One region of the Pseudoalteromonas sp. TAP-3C genome, then DNA from elsewhere that is predicted to be linked to it. Evidence: predicted binding sites of a transcription regulator. Region 1 holds the regulator's gene; the other holds the start of a gene.
The links. The regulator LexA, encoded in region 1, represses DNA repair genes until DNA is damaged. The targets are predictions, from matches to a motif close to TACTGTATNNNNATACAGTA.
Positions count from the first base shown of each region.

Region 2: AC6H44_RS03935 (YebG family protein) is a predicted target of LexA. The motif match lies at 1,349-1,368, and genes of this name have one in related genera.

Region 1 is NZ_CM187618.1:3,083,819-3,091,251, reverse strand. Features, by position in the region: gene AC6H44_RS14500 (IS1634 family transposase) at 1-1,008, opposite strand, end outside; gene AC6H44_RS14495 (IS4 family transposase) at 1,299-2,504, shown strand; gene lexA (transcriptional repressor LexA) at 2,631-3,248, shown strand; gene coxB (cytochrome c oxidase subunit II) at 3,627-4,775, shown strand; gene ctaD (cytochrome c oxidase subunit I) at 4,768-6,360, shown strand; gene AC6H44_RS14475 (cytochrome c oxidase assembly protein) at 6,360-6,890, shown strand; gene AC6H44_RS14470 (cytochrome c oxidase subunit 3) at 6,926-7,433, shown strand, end outside.
Region 2 is NZ_CM187618.1:838,552-845,984, reverse strand. Features, by position in the region: gene dsbB (disulfide bond formation protein DsbB) at 1-511, shown strand, start outside; gene AC6H44_RS03945 (DUF6170 family protein) at 513-815, shown strand; gene AC6H44_RS03940 (ComEA family DNA-binding protein) at 828-1,121, opposite strand; gene AC6H44_RS03935 (YebG family protein) at 1,420-1,719, shown strand; gene putP (sodium/proline symporter PutP) at 1,955-3,466, opposite strand; gene AC6H44_RS03925 (EAL and HDOD domain-containing protein) at 3,803-5,026, shown strand; gene AC6H44_RS03920 (MlaA family lipoprotein) at 5,074-5,805, opposite strand; gene ccmI (c-type cytochrome biogenesis protein CcmI) at 5,815-7,071, opposite strand; gene AC6H44_RS03910 (cytochrome c-type biogenesis protein) at 7,072-7,433, opposite strand, start outside.

The DNA.
Region 1 (7,433 bases):
TTTTATGAGGGCGCTTTGTGCGTCTTTTTCGCAAGCGAAGCGTTGTTGGCACAGTTTTTTAAAGCTTTTGCGGGCAACTTCTCCGGCTTTTAGCATACGCTTGTTCAGGTTATGCTGCTCTCGCTTATACGCCTGCTCACTGCGAATGAGTAGCCATTTTTGTTTCACACCCCCGTATTCACTGTCATAACTGACGCCTTCATAGCCTGGTGAGATAGGGGTGAAATTCAAGTTAGGCGCTTGCTTAACAAGGGTTTTAGCTTCTTTGAGGGTTTGCGGTACCCGCGTAATGAACAGTTGGCCTTGAGTATGTAAATCTTTAATGGTTTCTTGCACATACAAGGCGGCATCGGCCACAAAGTAGCGGCTGGCTTGCGCGGCTTTTAAACTGCCAATATGTGCCTTTACAATCTGTTTAAAGCCTTCCATATCATTGCTGTTGCCACTGGCAGGCTTCATATAAACCGGAATGCCTGACTGGTTCTCACAGATAAGATTGAGTATCACTTGGTTGAGCTCAGGGCGATGGTCGCGCGAATAACCTTTCGCGATACGGATAGGTTTTGGTTCGTCATCATCAGGCTCGCTTGTCGCTTTGCCATCGTAATGAAAGCTTGTTGAATCAAGGTGTAAAGCTTCGGTTTGTAACCCTAATTTCTCTACCACCGCCTCACCCAATTGCTGATACAGCTTCGATACGCCGTATTCATATAAGGTGTCTAAACAGCGACCAAGCGCATCGTCGTTGATGTGCTCGGACTTTACGCCTTCACCAATTAATCTATCAAGCGGCTTGCCTTGAAAATACTCGCTGTACATATGCAGTGTGCGGCCAGTGAAACCTAGGCCGTTTAGCACCATAGCCAACACTAATTGACCACAACTGATGTTGCGCTCAGGCGCCACGCCACCGAGTGCGTTATCAATAATATCGACAAAACCTAGATCGTGACAAAATCCAGCAACTAAGCCGTGGTGTTCGAGTTTTTGGGCATAAGGGATAGACATAAATACGCGCTCTCAAAAGAGAGTAATAGATCAAATATGGGGATCGCCGTCAAGTGTTTTTTAACAAAATTCGATCAACCGCTCATTTAATGAACTAATTTAATTCAGATTTAGGGTGCGGAATGACAGATAGATACTACAATTTATTAATACTGCAATGCGCCGCTGATAATTACATTTATTAGCGGGCTTTTAAAGCTGACGAATCCCCACAAAATAAAAATTAATGGTAGACTCTCATGATTATTTGTGATCAAATTTTTTCACTATAAAAAAACTCACTCATAATCATGAAAGCCACCGAAATATTACACAAAGATATTGCCATTGCCTACCCTGAAATTCATAAAACACGTTTAAATACAGTCTTTACGTTTGTTAACTCAGGCTTGCGTGACCAGCGCGTTACTGTCACTTACCTAGGCCGCGGATTAAAATCATTTTCTAATACCGATAAAAAACATGATATTAAACGCGCAGACCGTTTGATTGGTAATGCTAACCTGCATCAAGAACGTCTTTGTTTCTATGAACATATGACCGAATGCTTAGTAGGCCAGCAACAACACCCACTTATTATCGTTGACTGGTCACCTATTAATGGCGGCGAAATATTTCAAGTGCTCAGGGCAAGCATACCAATGGGGGGAAGAGCGTTAACGCTCTATGAAAAAGTGTATCCTGAAAGCGAATTAAATACCGAAGCGGCTCATCAACACTTACTCGATAGCTTGGCACAGTGTTTACCTGCAGATTGTCAGCCTATTATTTTATCTGATGCTATTTTTAGAACGCCATGGTTTAAAGCCATAGAAGATAAAGGCTGGTATTGGCTTGGGCGCGTCAGAGGCAATGTGACCTTATCTAGCGACCTTGAGACATGGCGAAATTGTAAATCATGGTTTGAGCAAGCAACAGATAAACCACACCTTCTGACACAGATTTACTACGGAAAAACAGTTCGTTTCGCGTGCCAAGGTGTTTTGTTTAGAGGGAAAAACAAGGGACGTAAAAAAATCAAAAAACGGGGTGGGCAATCTCAATGTACAACGGTTAAATACCAACAACAAAAGGCCAAAGAGCCTTGGCTACTTGTGTTTAATTTACCTACACAATTTACAGATAAGCCTCAACGGATTGTGACTTTATATAAACAACGTATGCAAATAGAAGAAAGTTTCAGAGACACTAAGAATGCAAAACTTGGCATTAGTTTAGCCTTTGCAAATTCAAGAAGCGCAGAAAGGTTTGATAATTTATTGCTCATAGCGGCGTTAATGTTGTTTGTCTTATGGTGCATAGGGTACACCGTGTCGGCACAACAAGGGGATGCGGCATTACAAGCGAATACAGAGAAAAAACGACGAGTATTGTCCTATATTTATCTTGGCAAAGAAGTGGTTGATGATCCTAGGTATGAGCCTGATGGGCAGTTCATTATTTATGTGTATAGCCAGTTGTCACTTCTGACTATACAAATTGATAATTTAGGCTAAATTCGTGGGGATCTCTCAGCTTTTAAAGTATCTTATTTTGTCTTTTTAAGGTATTAATTTATATTTGCGATTTTTAAATAACTGTATATACTCACAGTTAATTGTACTGTATGGAAAACCAGTTGTATGCGACCATTAACGAAACGCCAAGCGCAAATACTCGAACTTATCAAAGTGTTTATTAAAGACACTGGTATGCCTCCTACACGTGCCGAAATTGCACAAACACTGGGTTTTAAAAGTGCGAACGCTGCAGAAGAGCATCTAAAAGCATTGGCTAAAAAAGGTGTGATTAAAATGAAGCCGGGCGCAAGTCGCGGTATTCAACTTGTTGAAGAAGGAGAACCCGAGCAACTGGGCTTACCTTTAATTGGTCGGGTTGCTGCAGGTGAGCCAATATTGGCGCAACAGCATGTAGAAAGCCACTGTAAAATTGATCCTTTAATGTTTAAACCCGCGGCTGATTTTTTACTGCGCGTTAACGGTATGAGTATGAAAGACATTGGCATTATGGATGGTGACTTATTGGCTGTTCATCGAACTCAAGTTGCTGAAAATGGTCAAGTTATTGTTGCTCGAGTAGGTGACGATGTAACGGTTAAACGCCTAGAAAAAGCGGGTAGAAAAGTATTTTTACACGCTGAAAATGACGAATTTAAGGCTATTGAAGTCGATTTAAAAAATGAGTCATTCAATATTGAAGGCTTAGCGGTAGGCGTTATTCGTAACGCTGACTGGATGTAATACTAAAGCATAATTTAGCGTTTAATGTTAATTAGGCGCTGGATTTATTTTAATCATGATATTTTTATATTTTTTCTGCTGTTATTTCAACAAACCCCTTACTAAACCTTACTCTCAGATTAATTACCTCATTAGTTACTCTTTTTTTTTGCTACGCTTTTTAAAACAAACACTGTTTATTTTTTATACCAAACTTGCTTATTGTTTATTTTTTAACTACTTATTAAATGGCTGGACTAAAAAAAACTCACAGCAAATTAGTTTTGAGAACACACATTTAAAAATCCAGCTCCATGTAAAAAATAAAAATAACGAATAGGCGTTTAAGCCGTATGCCTCTTCGCTTTGCGTCAGCAATAGCATTAAAGGAGCCTTCACATGGGTAAGCTTAGTTCTTCCTTGTGGCTTATATTATTAGTTTTTTCGCAAAATGTGCTTGCTAATAGCCAATATAATATGCGTAAAGGCGTAACTGATATAAGTAATAATGTATATCAACTGCACATGACTATTTTTTTAATATGTTGTGTGATTGGGGTGATTGTGTTTGCCATTATGTTCTGGGCACTCATTCATCACCGTAAATCTAAAGGGGCGGTTCCAGCCCAATTTCATGAAAGCACCAAAGTAGAAATACTATGGACTGCGATTCCTTTTGTCATATTAATTGTTATGGCTATTCCTGCGACTAAAACCTTGATTGCGATGGAGGATGCTAGCAAAGCCGATTTGACCATTAAAATTACAGGATCACAGTGGAAGTGGCACTATGAATACATGGGAGAGGATGTTGAATTTTATTCAATGCTGGCAACCACTCAGGATGAAATAACTAATTTATCTGATAAAAACCCTAATTATTTACTCGAAGTAGATAAACCACTGGTGCTTCCTATTAATCAAAAAGTGCGTTTTTTAATGACCTCGGATGATGTAATTCACTCATGGTGGGTGCCTGATTTTGCCGTTAAAAAAGATGCTAATCCCGGTTTTATTAACGAAACCTGGACTAATATTAATGAGGTCGGTACCTACCGTGGGCAGTGTGCAGAGTTGTGTGGGAAAGATCACGGCTTTATGCCCGTTGTGGTAGAAGCAAAAACAGAAGAAGACTTCAAAACGTGGTTAGCTGAGGCTAAACAAGCGAAACAAAAGGCGGCTGCTGAAAATGCTGCATTGCTTGATCAAACTGTACCAAAAGAGGAGCTGATGGCGCTTGGTGAGCAAGTTTATATGGCGAGCTGCGCGGCGTGCCATCAACCAACAGGCTTGGGTTTAGCGGGAGTTTTTCCGGCGCTTAAAGGTAGCCCAATAGTCATAGGTGATATCAAAGGACATATTGATATTTTGCTTCACGGTAAACCAGGTACTGCTATGCAATCTTTTGCCAAGCAATTATCCATAAAGCAAATAGCCGCCGTTATTACTTATAAGCGCAATGCGTGGGGTAACGATACCGGTGAAGTAATTCAACCAAGTGAGATACAAGCGGCAATAGACGCTGATGAGGAGGTAAATAATGAGTAGCATTGCGGAACAATCAAACACCAATGAGGCTCACCATGCTCATCAACCTGCTACAGGTTTTAAACGCTGGTTATTTACGACTAATCATAAAGATATAGGCAGTTTATATTTAATTTTTTCACTTACCATGTTTTTAATTGGTGGGGCTATGGCCATGGTGATTCGGGCTGAGTTATTTCAACCAGGTTTGCAGCTTGTAGATCCACACTTTTTTAATCAAATGACCACAGTGCATGGGCTAATAATGGTATTTGGTGCGGTTATGCCTGCCTTTACTGGGCTTGCTAATTGGATGATACCATTAATGATTGGCGCACCAGATATGGCGCTACCTAGAATGAATAACTGGAGTTTTTGGATTTTACCGTTTGCCTTTTTAATTTTATTAGCATCATTATTTATGCCCGGTGGCGGCCCAGCATTTGGTTGGACATTTTACGCACCACTATCAACTACATTTAGTAGCGACAGCACGGCTTTATTTGTTTTTTCAGTTCATATAATGGGGATTAGTTCGATTATGGGGGCCATTAATGTTGTTGTCACCATAGTCAATATGCGGGCTCCCGGTATGACGTGGATGAAACTCCCTTTGTTTGTTTGGACATGGTTGATTACTGCTTTTTTACTTATTGCGGTAATGCCGGTACTTGCTGGTGCTGTTACTATGGTGCTCACCGATAAATACTTTGCAACTAGCTTTTTTGATGCCGCGGGTGGTGGTGATCCAGTGATGTTCCAGCATATTTTTTGGTTTTTTGGTCATCCTGAAGTTTACATTATGATTTTGCCTGCCTTTGGTATTATTTCTACGATTGTTCCTACATTTTCACGTAAAAAATTATTTGGTTATGCCTCTATGGTATATGCCACTTCTTCGATTGCACTATTAAGCTTTATTGTGTGGGCGCATCACATGTTTACCACAGGAATGCCCGTAGCTGGTGAGTTGTTTTTTATGTACGCCACTATGCTGATATCGGTGCCAACGGGGGTAAAAGTATTTAACTGGGTAGCGACTATGTGGCGCGGCTCAATTAGCTTTGAAGTGCCCATGCTGTTTAGTATCGCATTTATTGTATTGTTTACTTTAGGGGGCTTTTCGGGGTTGATGCTAGCGATTACACCTGCTGATTTCCAGTATCATGATACCTATTTCGTGGTTGCACATTTTCACTATGTATTAGTCACAGGCGCGGTATTTTCGATTATGGCGGGAGCTTATTATTGGCTGCCAAAATGGACTGGGAATATGTTCAATATTACCTTGGCAAAATGGCATTTTTGGTTGTCGTTAGTAAGCGTTAATGTGTTGTTTTTCCCAATGCACTTTGTGGGCTTGGCAGGTATGCCCCGCCGTATCCCAGATTATGCGCTGCAGTTTGCTGACTTTAACGCCATTATTAGTATTGGTGGGTTTGCCTTTGGTTTATCGCAATTACTGTTTGTTGTGGTTGTGTATAAATGCGCAAAAGGGGGCGACAAAGTGCCTGCAAAAGTTTGGGATGGTGCACAGGGGCTTGAATGGGAGGTCGATTCGCCAGCACCGTATCATACTTTCTCAACACCGCCGGACATAAAATAATGACTCATCTGCCGCTTTTAAAAAAGCTCGTGCTTGTTTGCATTGCAATGTTTGCGTTTGCATTTGCCATGGTGCCTTTGTATGACGTGTTTTGCGATATAACGGGGCTCAATGGTAAACCCTCGTTAGAGCAAGCACAGCAAAGTACCTTGGTCACTGAAAACAGAAAAGTAAGCGTGAGTTTTACCACACATGCGCAAAGTGGAGCGCCTTTTGAGGTTAAATCTAAAGAATACAGTGTGGATGTAAAGCCCGGTGAAATGCGTGAGGTTATGTTTAGCGCAAAAAATAGCAGCAATACGGATAGAGTAATGCAGGCAATACCATCGGTGGCACCAGGTAAAGCAGCTAAATATTTACACAAAATAGCCTGTTTTTGTTTTGATCAGCAACCGTTAAAAGCGGGTGAGGAGCTAGAATTTAAACTACTTTTTTATGTCGATACGGAGTTACCTGATGATGTAGAGGAATTAACTTTGTCTTATACCGTATTTGATATTAGCGAACGGCTAGTAGCGAGCAATAACTAGCTTATAAAACTAGTGAAAAACTAGGAGCAAATAAAATGAATCAAAAATATGAACGTTACTATGTACCGGATCAAAGTCCATGGCCAATTGTTGGTGCTGTTGCGTTATTTTTTATTGCAATCGGCGCGGCATTCACAGTAATGGAAATGGGTAAAGAAAGCGGTAGCGGTGTTTACTTACTCTGTGTAGGTATTGTTATATTGCTTTATATGTTGTTTAACTGGTTTAAAAATGTGATTCAAGAATCGCATCAAGGTTTATATTCTGCACAAATGGATCGTTCATTTAGGCAAGGTATGAGCTGGTTTATTTTTTCAGAAGTGATGTTTTTTATGGCCTTTTTTGGGGCGCTTTTTTATGCCCGCATGTTTTCTGTGCCTTGGCTTGGCGGCGCTGACAACAACGCAATGACCAACGAAGTGCTATGGCCCACTTTTGAAGCTATGTGGCCATTGTTAAATACCCCAGGGGGCACCACTACACAAGCTATGGGCTGGCAAGGATTGCCGCTTATTAATACCCTTATCTTATTAGTTTCATCGG
Region 2 (7,433 bases), 1.2 Mb from region 1:
GCTTGCACATCTTAGTACACAACGCACACCTTGGTTATTATTCAGTGGGATTGTTTTTCTACTTGAAGTTACCGCACTTTTTTTCCAATATAACATGGGGTTAGCACCGTGCATTATGTGCATTTATCAACGTACTGCGGTACTAGGCTTACTCTTTGCCGGTATTATTGGCGCCAGTAAACCAAACAACTTAATAGTACGTATTACTGCTTGTATTGTATGGGGGATTTCAAGTGTGTGGGGGCTACTAATAGCCCGTGAGCATATAGAAATGCAAACAACCACAGACCCATTTGCATTTAGCTGTGAATTTGAGCCGAACTTTCCAGAGTTTATGCCACTGCATCATTGGATACCGCAATTTTTTGAAGCAACAGGTGATTGTGGAAACATAGATTGGCAGTTCGCAGGCCTAAGTATGCCAGCATGGATGGAAATTATTTTTGTATTATTTAGCGCCACACTCTTTGTGCTAGTGGCCAGTCGTTTAATTTCTAAAAAGTCATTTTAATATGTTTACTTTTTTTTCAAGCCAAGTTGATGAGCTTAAACACTTAAAAGTTCGTCAACGACAAACTGTTATCGCTATTTCATTAAATATGCTATCACCTAGTGACAGGGTCTTAGTGCGGATTATAAAGTTGATGCTATTGAGTCCATTTTTTTTAATATTTACCCTATTCGAAGGATGGTTACTGGTGCCTTTTTTAATTGTGGCGGGATTAAGTTATCCGCTGCTAACAGCGCCGGTGGATGTAAACTTTGCAAAAAAACACCTCAGTGCAGCCCTAAACAAGTTTGATCAGGGCGCTTAACGCCCTGATTATTTAAAACATCACCTTACCGTCTAGCTTGGTTAACATCTTTTTACCGACCCCTTTTACCTTGGCAAGATCTTCAAGTGAGGTAAAATCACCATTGGCCTCTCTGTAGTCAATAATTGCCTGGGCTTTTTTCTTACCAACACCCGGCAGCTTGACTAATTGCTTCATATCAGCTTTGTTAATGTTCACCATGGCTGATTGCATCTGCTTTGATACCATATCGCTTTGCGCTAACGTTGTACCGATAGGCAGTAAACATAAAGCGGCGGCTAATGAGATTATTTTAAGTAGTTTCATATGATTTCCTTTTGTGTTCTTACATGAACACTGGTTGATTATTTACACTTAAGCACTTTTAATAACTTTGCGGTTATAAAGCACTAACGGTAACAATCACTCCCTGCGAACTCCTGTACTGCAACGCGTTATAAAGTGACTTAATAAATAAAGTAGAGTTGGCCTTTATTGTCAACTAAGCTGCAGATAAACTAAGGCTAAAGCTTGCAAAAAAATGTGCAAGCTTGTACTGTATATAAAGACAGTAAACTAATGATTTAAATTAATCATATTGCCACATAAGTAAGCAGGAGAAATCATGGCTGTTGTTGTTAAATATGTTGTAGAACGAAACGGAGTCGAGCGCATGACGTTTACTACTAAAAAAGAAGCCGATGCCTATGACAAAATGCTCGATATTGCCGAGTCACTTGAACTTATGCTTGAAAAAGTAGATGTGCCATTAAGCGAGCAGCAAGTTGAATCGCTTGCACTTGAAATTGCCAAAAGTAAAGATGAGTTTATGGCGATACTTAAAGGCGCTAAAGAAGTGCCCGCTAAAGCTAAAAAGGCAAAGTCGGATAAGGTTGCAGATATAAAAGACAAAGCAGCAAGCTAACACTTTTAAAAACGCAATAGTGATTATTATATAAAAACTGATTTCGGTTTTCGAACTCAGTTTTTTTATGCCTTTAAATATAATGGTCGCTAAAATCGCGTTAACTGAGATCAAGCCGCTACAATTTCAGCTGCTAATACTTTAAATAGTCTATGTTAAAAATCAGCCAATAAAAATGCCAACCGGTTAAACGATTGGCATTTTAAAAACTAACAATTTTATTTTAGCTAATTACTTATAATGACGCTTCAACTTCATCAAACAGATCAGTAATTTCTTTCTTCGGTTCAGCTGTCACAAGGCTTCCTACTACAATAGCAATACTTGCTAATATGAAACCGGGGATTATTTCATAAATCACACTGCTTAAGCTCTCACCATTAATGGTAATAGGCGCATAAATCCAAATAAGCACGGTAAGCGCACCGACAATCATACCGCTAATAGCACCTTTTAAGTTCATGCGTTTCCAATATAAGCTAAACAATACCAATGGACCAAATGCTGCACCAAACCCAGCCCATGCATTACTTACTAAATCTAATATTGAACTGTTACGATCATAGGCTAAGTAAATAGCAAGTAAAGCAACCAGCAATACGCTAATACGCCCTACGAGTACAAGCTCAGTTTGCGACGCATTACGGTTTAAGTAAATCTTATAAAAATCCTCAGTTAAAGAACTAGAACACACTAATAACTGCGATGAGATAGTACTCATAATCGCCGCTAAAATAGCAGCCAGTAAAAACCCTGCAATGAGAGGGTGAAAAACTAATTCCGAGAGTACTAAGAAAATTGTTTCTTTATCGGCAATTGGCATTTGATTTTCAATTATGTAGGCTGCACCAAATAAACCAGTAAACACTGCGCCAATGGCAGATAAGGTCATCCAAGACATACCAATACGACGCATAGTTGGCATTTCTTTAACTGAACGAAGAGACATAAAACGTACAATAATATGTGGCTGGCCAAAGTAACCTAACCCCCATGCCATAGCAGAAATAATGGCAATTGTTGAACCACCAGCAAACCAGTCAAGCATACTTAAAGAATGCATTTCGCTGGCTTTGGGTGAGCTTAATAACTGCTGATAGCTTGCGTTTGCTAAAGTATCCATAAATGGTTGATCTAGCATTGTATAAGTAACAATAGGCACAACTAATAGCGAGATAAACATAATACAGCCTTGCACAAAATCCGTAAGGCTTACGGCTAAAAAGCCACCAAACAAGGTATAAACCACCACGACACCAGTGGTCACATACAAACCTAGCTCATAACTCATTTCAAATGAACTTTCAAACAATTTACCGCCAGCAACAACGCCTGAGGAAGTATAAAGTGTAAAGAACAAAATAATAACGATCGCAGATATAACACGCAGGATGTTTTTGTTGTCATCAAAACGGTTAGCAAAAAAATCAGGAATTGTTATTGAGTCATTTGCTTTTTCAGTATAAACGCGTAGCCTTGGCGCAACTAAAAAGTAATTAGCCCAGGCACCTAATACCAAACCAATGGCTATCCATACCTTACTTAACCCAAATAAATACATCGCGCCTGGTAAGCCCATTAATAACCAACCACTCATATCTGATGCACCCGCTGATAAAGCGGCAACGCTGGGGGGTAAATTACGACCACCTAACATATAACCTGACATATCGCTGGTAGATTGCTTATATGCATATAGCCCTATTCCCAGCATTACAATAAAATATATTGCCAGTGAAATAATCATTCCTGTTTCCAAATTCGCCTCCACTTAAATAAGTAATAACAGGCTTTTAATCCAAATAATGACTCTTGAAATCTAGTAAATAAGACAGTATTGGAATAAAAACTTTTATCCAACTATAACACGGTAATTACTAATAACTCCAACCCCCTTATTCTAGTTGATAAAAAATCATTTATTCGCTCATTTTTACAACAAAAAAACCAACAAATACAACTTTAAGTTTAACTAAGCCGTAATATTTTATTAATATTATTCACTTTACCCATGCTATTTTGAGTGTTTTCCAATATATTGTATTCTTACAATGTTAACTGTTTTACCCTAACGGATCCGCCTATGTATTTTTATGCTGCTCGCCAACCTATTCTAGATCGCAATAAACAACTAATCGGTTACGAGCTTTTATTTCGTGATGGAGTAGATAACGTTTTTCCTGATGTTGATGGCGACGAGGCCACATCTCGGCTTATTGAAGGCAGTCAATTTAATTTTGGTCTTGAAGATTTAACAGATAATAAACCTGCTTTTATAAATTTCACCTTAGACACCTTGTTAAAAGGCTACCCTACACTATTAAACAAGGATGGGGTTGTTATTGAAATACTGGAAACTGTTCAACCGGGTAAACGCCTATTAGCAATTGTTAAAGACCTAAAGGAAAAAGGCTACACGCTTGCCTTGGACGACTATACTCATCAACCAGTATGGCATCACTTTTATCCATATATTGATATTATCAAGATAGACTTTTTAACCTGTGATATAGAAAATGTTAAAACCATCATTGAGGATTTAAAACCTTACCCGCACATAAAACTACTTGCTGAAAAGGTAGAAACCTATGCGCTTTATAACCAAGCTTTAGAGCTGGATTTTGCATACTTTCAAGGATTTTTCTTTTCAAAGCCTGAAATGGTACAAAGCAAAGCGCTACCGCCATCGGGTATGGCTCTGGCTGAATTACTTTATGAAACATCCAGTGTAGAAATGGATCTTAAAAAAATCACGGATGTGTTTGAGCGAGATGTCAACTTATCGTATAAATTACTACGCTACTCAAACTCAGCTGCGTTCACCCGCCGCTCTGAAATAAATACGATAAAACAAGCGCTTATTGTATTAGGTGCCCATGAGATTAAAAAATTACTGTCCTTATTGTTTGCAGCACAAGTATCAGCTGATAAACCACTAGAACTTATTCGTTTATCCCTTACTCGCGCGCGTTTTTGTGAATTGTTAGCGATTTCACATGGCAAACTTAAAGACACCGGCATGGCATTTTTAACAGGCATGATGTCGCTTATGGATGCAATATTAGATGAAGAAATGGACAGCGTCATGCTTAAACTACCACTGTCGAGTGAAATAAAAGCGGCGCTGTTAAATAATGAAGGTCTGCTTGCTGAGTATTTAAACTTGGTCACTCTGTATGAGCATGGTGATTGGCAAGCTGCCAACGAAAAAACCCAACAGCTTGGTTTAGGTAATGATGTACCCGACGCTTATCACGAAGCACTCAATTGGGTTAGCGAACAAATGCAAATAATGGTTGATAGCTAAAACAATTATCAATAAATAAAAACGCCAGCATTTTTGCTGGCGTTTTTTTAAAGACTTTCTAAAAAGTCTTCATCAAAATCTTCAGGCTCTTCTTTTATTGGTGGGTTACCATCAAAAAGCTCGTATAACTGACGCTGAAAGTAAATATCTTTAATAAATAAATAAGGGTCTAATGAATCATTCAACAATCCCTCTTGAGCCATTAAAGAGGCACGCGCCTCAACCGCTTTTAGTGCAAATACTAAAATAGTTTGTGGTGTGGTAAGCGCAATTTCAGGCAATACAACATTATCAACAACATCACCAGTTAAGTTACGCGCAGTAGAAGGCCCCATTGCTGGGATCATTAAATAAGCACCATCACCAACGCCCCACACCCCTAAGGTTTGGCCAAAGTCTTCATTGTTTACCTCAAGCCCTAACGAACTCGCAACATCAAATATACCAAACACCCCTACCGTAGAATTTACTAAAAAGCGCGCAAAATTGACCCCAGCACTGCTTGGTTTTCCTTGCAGGCCCGCGTTAATAATATCAACTGGTGCAGTAATATTGTCAGTAAAATGCACAATACCTCGACGAACAGGCTGCGGTGTAACGGTTATATAACCTACTGCCGCTGGCCTTAGAATATACGCATCGAGTACGTCCATATTAAAGTCATAAATAGGTCTATTCACCCTTTGTAAGGGATCGCGTTCATCATATTTACTCTCAGGCAATTGAGCACAGCCCGACAAAATAAGTGAACATAATAAAAGTAAGCGTGGTTTTAACATCTCAAATCCTTAAGGTATTAATGTATCAATGTTTAGTTGTACTTGGCGTATCTCTTTACGAGCAAGCACTTGAGAATGCCCTTCAAGCTCACCTGTACTTGGCATAACTGAGTCATCATTAGAGATGCGCGCAGAAATAATAACGTCACTGGCACTGGATAAATTGAGTCCTGCCATCATGGCATTTGCATCGCTCAGCTCAACCGTCATCGGAAAACTGTAATCTGTTAGTTTAACCACTGCTAAAGGCATTGATGAGCCTTCAGCCGCTTTAGCAAACACAAATAAAATACCATTATTCGGTTGTTTATCTGCAAGCGTTTCATCTATATCAACTGTAACCTGGATCCCTTGAGCAACGTGCTGCTCAGCGCTGTTTAGCGCACTTTGTTGAGCTATTTGTTGATCTATTTCGCTAATGCGCTGGTTTATCATAGCGTAACGAGAGTCAGACTCATCCATACTGGCTAGTAGCACTTCAAATGCCGCTTTTGCCTGCATCCAATCCTTTTTCTCATAGGCAATCAAAGCAAGTAGCGATATTGCATCTAAATTATTTGGCTCTGCCTGTAACACTTTAGAAAGCATGCCTGCTGCATGCGTCATACTCTGTTCGCTACCTTCAACTAATAATACCTGAGAATAACTTACCAGCGCTTGCCTATTATCAGGGTTCATTACTAATGTTTTATCAAATGACTGTTTTGCCATATCAAATTCATTAAGCATCATTGCTACACGCCCAAGTAACATCCATGCGACCTCATCATCACCGCTTTGGCTTAATTTAGTACGCAATGCAAGGGCAAATGCTTGCAACTCATTTTTAGTTAACGGCTCACCTTTTTGCATTAGAGCGCGCTGGCCATAATCAGCTAAGTTGTCCATTGCATCATACCAGGCTGCTATTTGTTGCTGACTGCCAGTCATAGTATAAAAAATGCCCGCCAGTGCAATTAAAAACGCGGCCCCCGTTAAAGCAAATATACGGTTATCACCGCGGCTATTTAGTGACTTTTCTGGGGATAATTCATTAAGCAAACGACGTTTTAACTCAATAATGGCTTCGCTATGATTTTGCGAGTCTATACGCTGATTGTCTAAATCAGTCTGTAATTCAATTAAACGCTGTTCATAAATACTAATAAGCTGTGCATTAGCATTATGTACAATGGTGACTACGCGTTCTTTTTTTAAAAAAGGCACAACAACAAACAGCAATGCAATGAGTGTGAGTAAAGCAAAAGACGCCCACATTAAAATCATTTAACTTTGCTCCTGATGTTTATTTTGTTTAATCAACTTATTGAGCATCGCTTCATCGGCGTCACTCCATGTTTGTTTTACCGATGCCTTACGTTGGCGAATAACAATAAAGCCAAACCCCATTATCACAATTAATACTGGTAACACCCACAATATTAAAGTAGCAGGCGTTACCGGTGGGTCGTAATGGACGAAATAGCCATAGCGGTCAATCATGTAATCAATGACTTCGTCTTTAGACTTACCTTCTTTAACTAAGGCAACAACTCGCTCGCGTAAATCTTTTGAAACCACAGCATCTGAGTCAGCAATATTTTGATTTTGACATTTAGGACAACGTAATTCTTTTGTTAGCTCTTCAA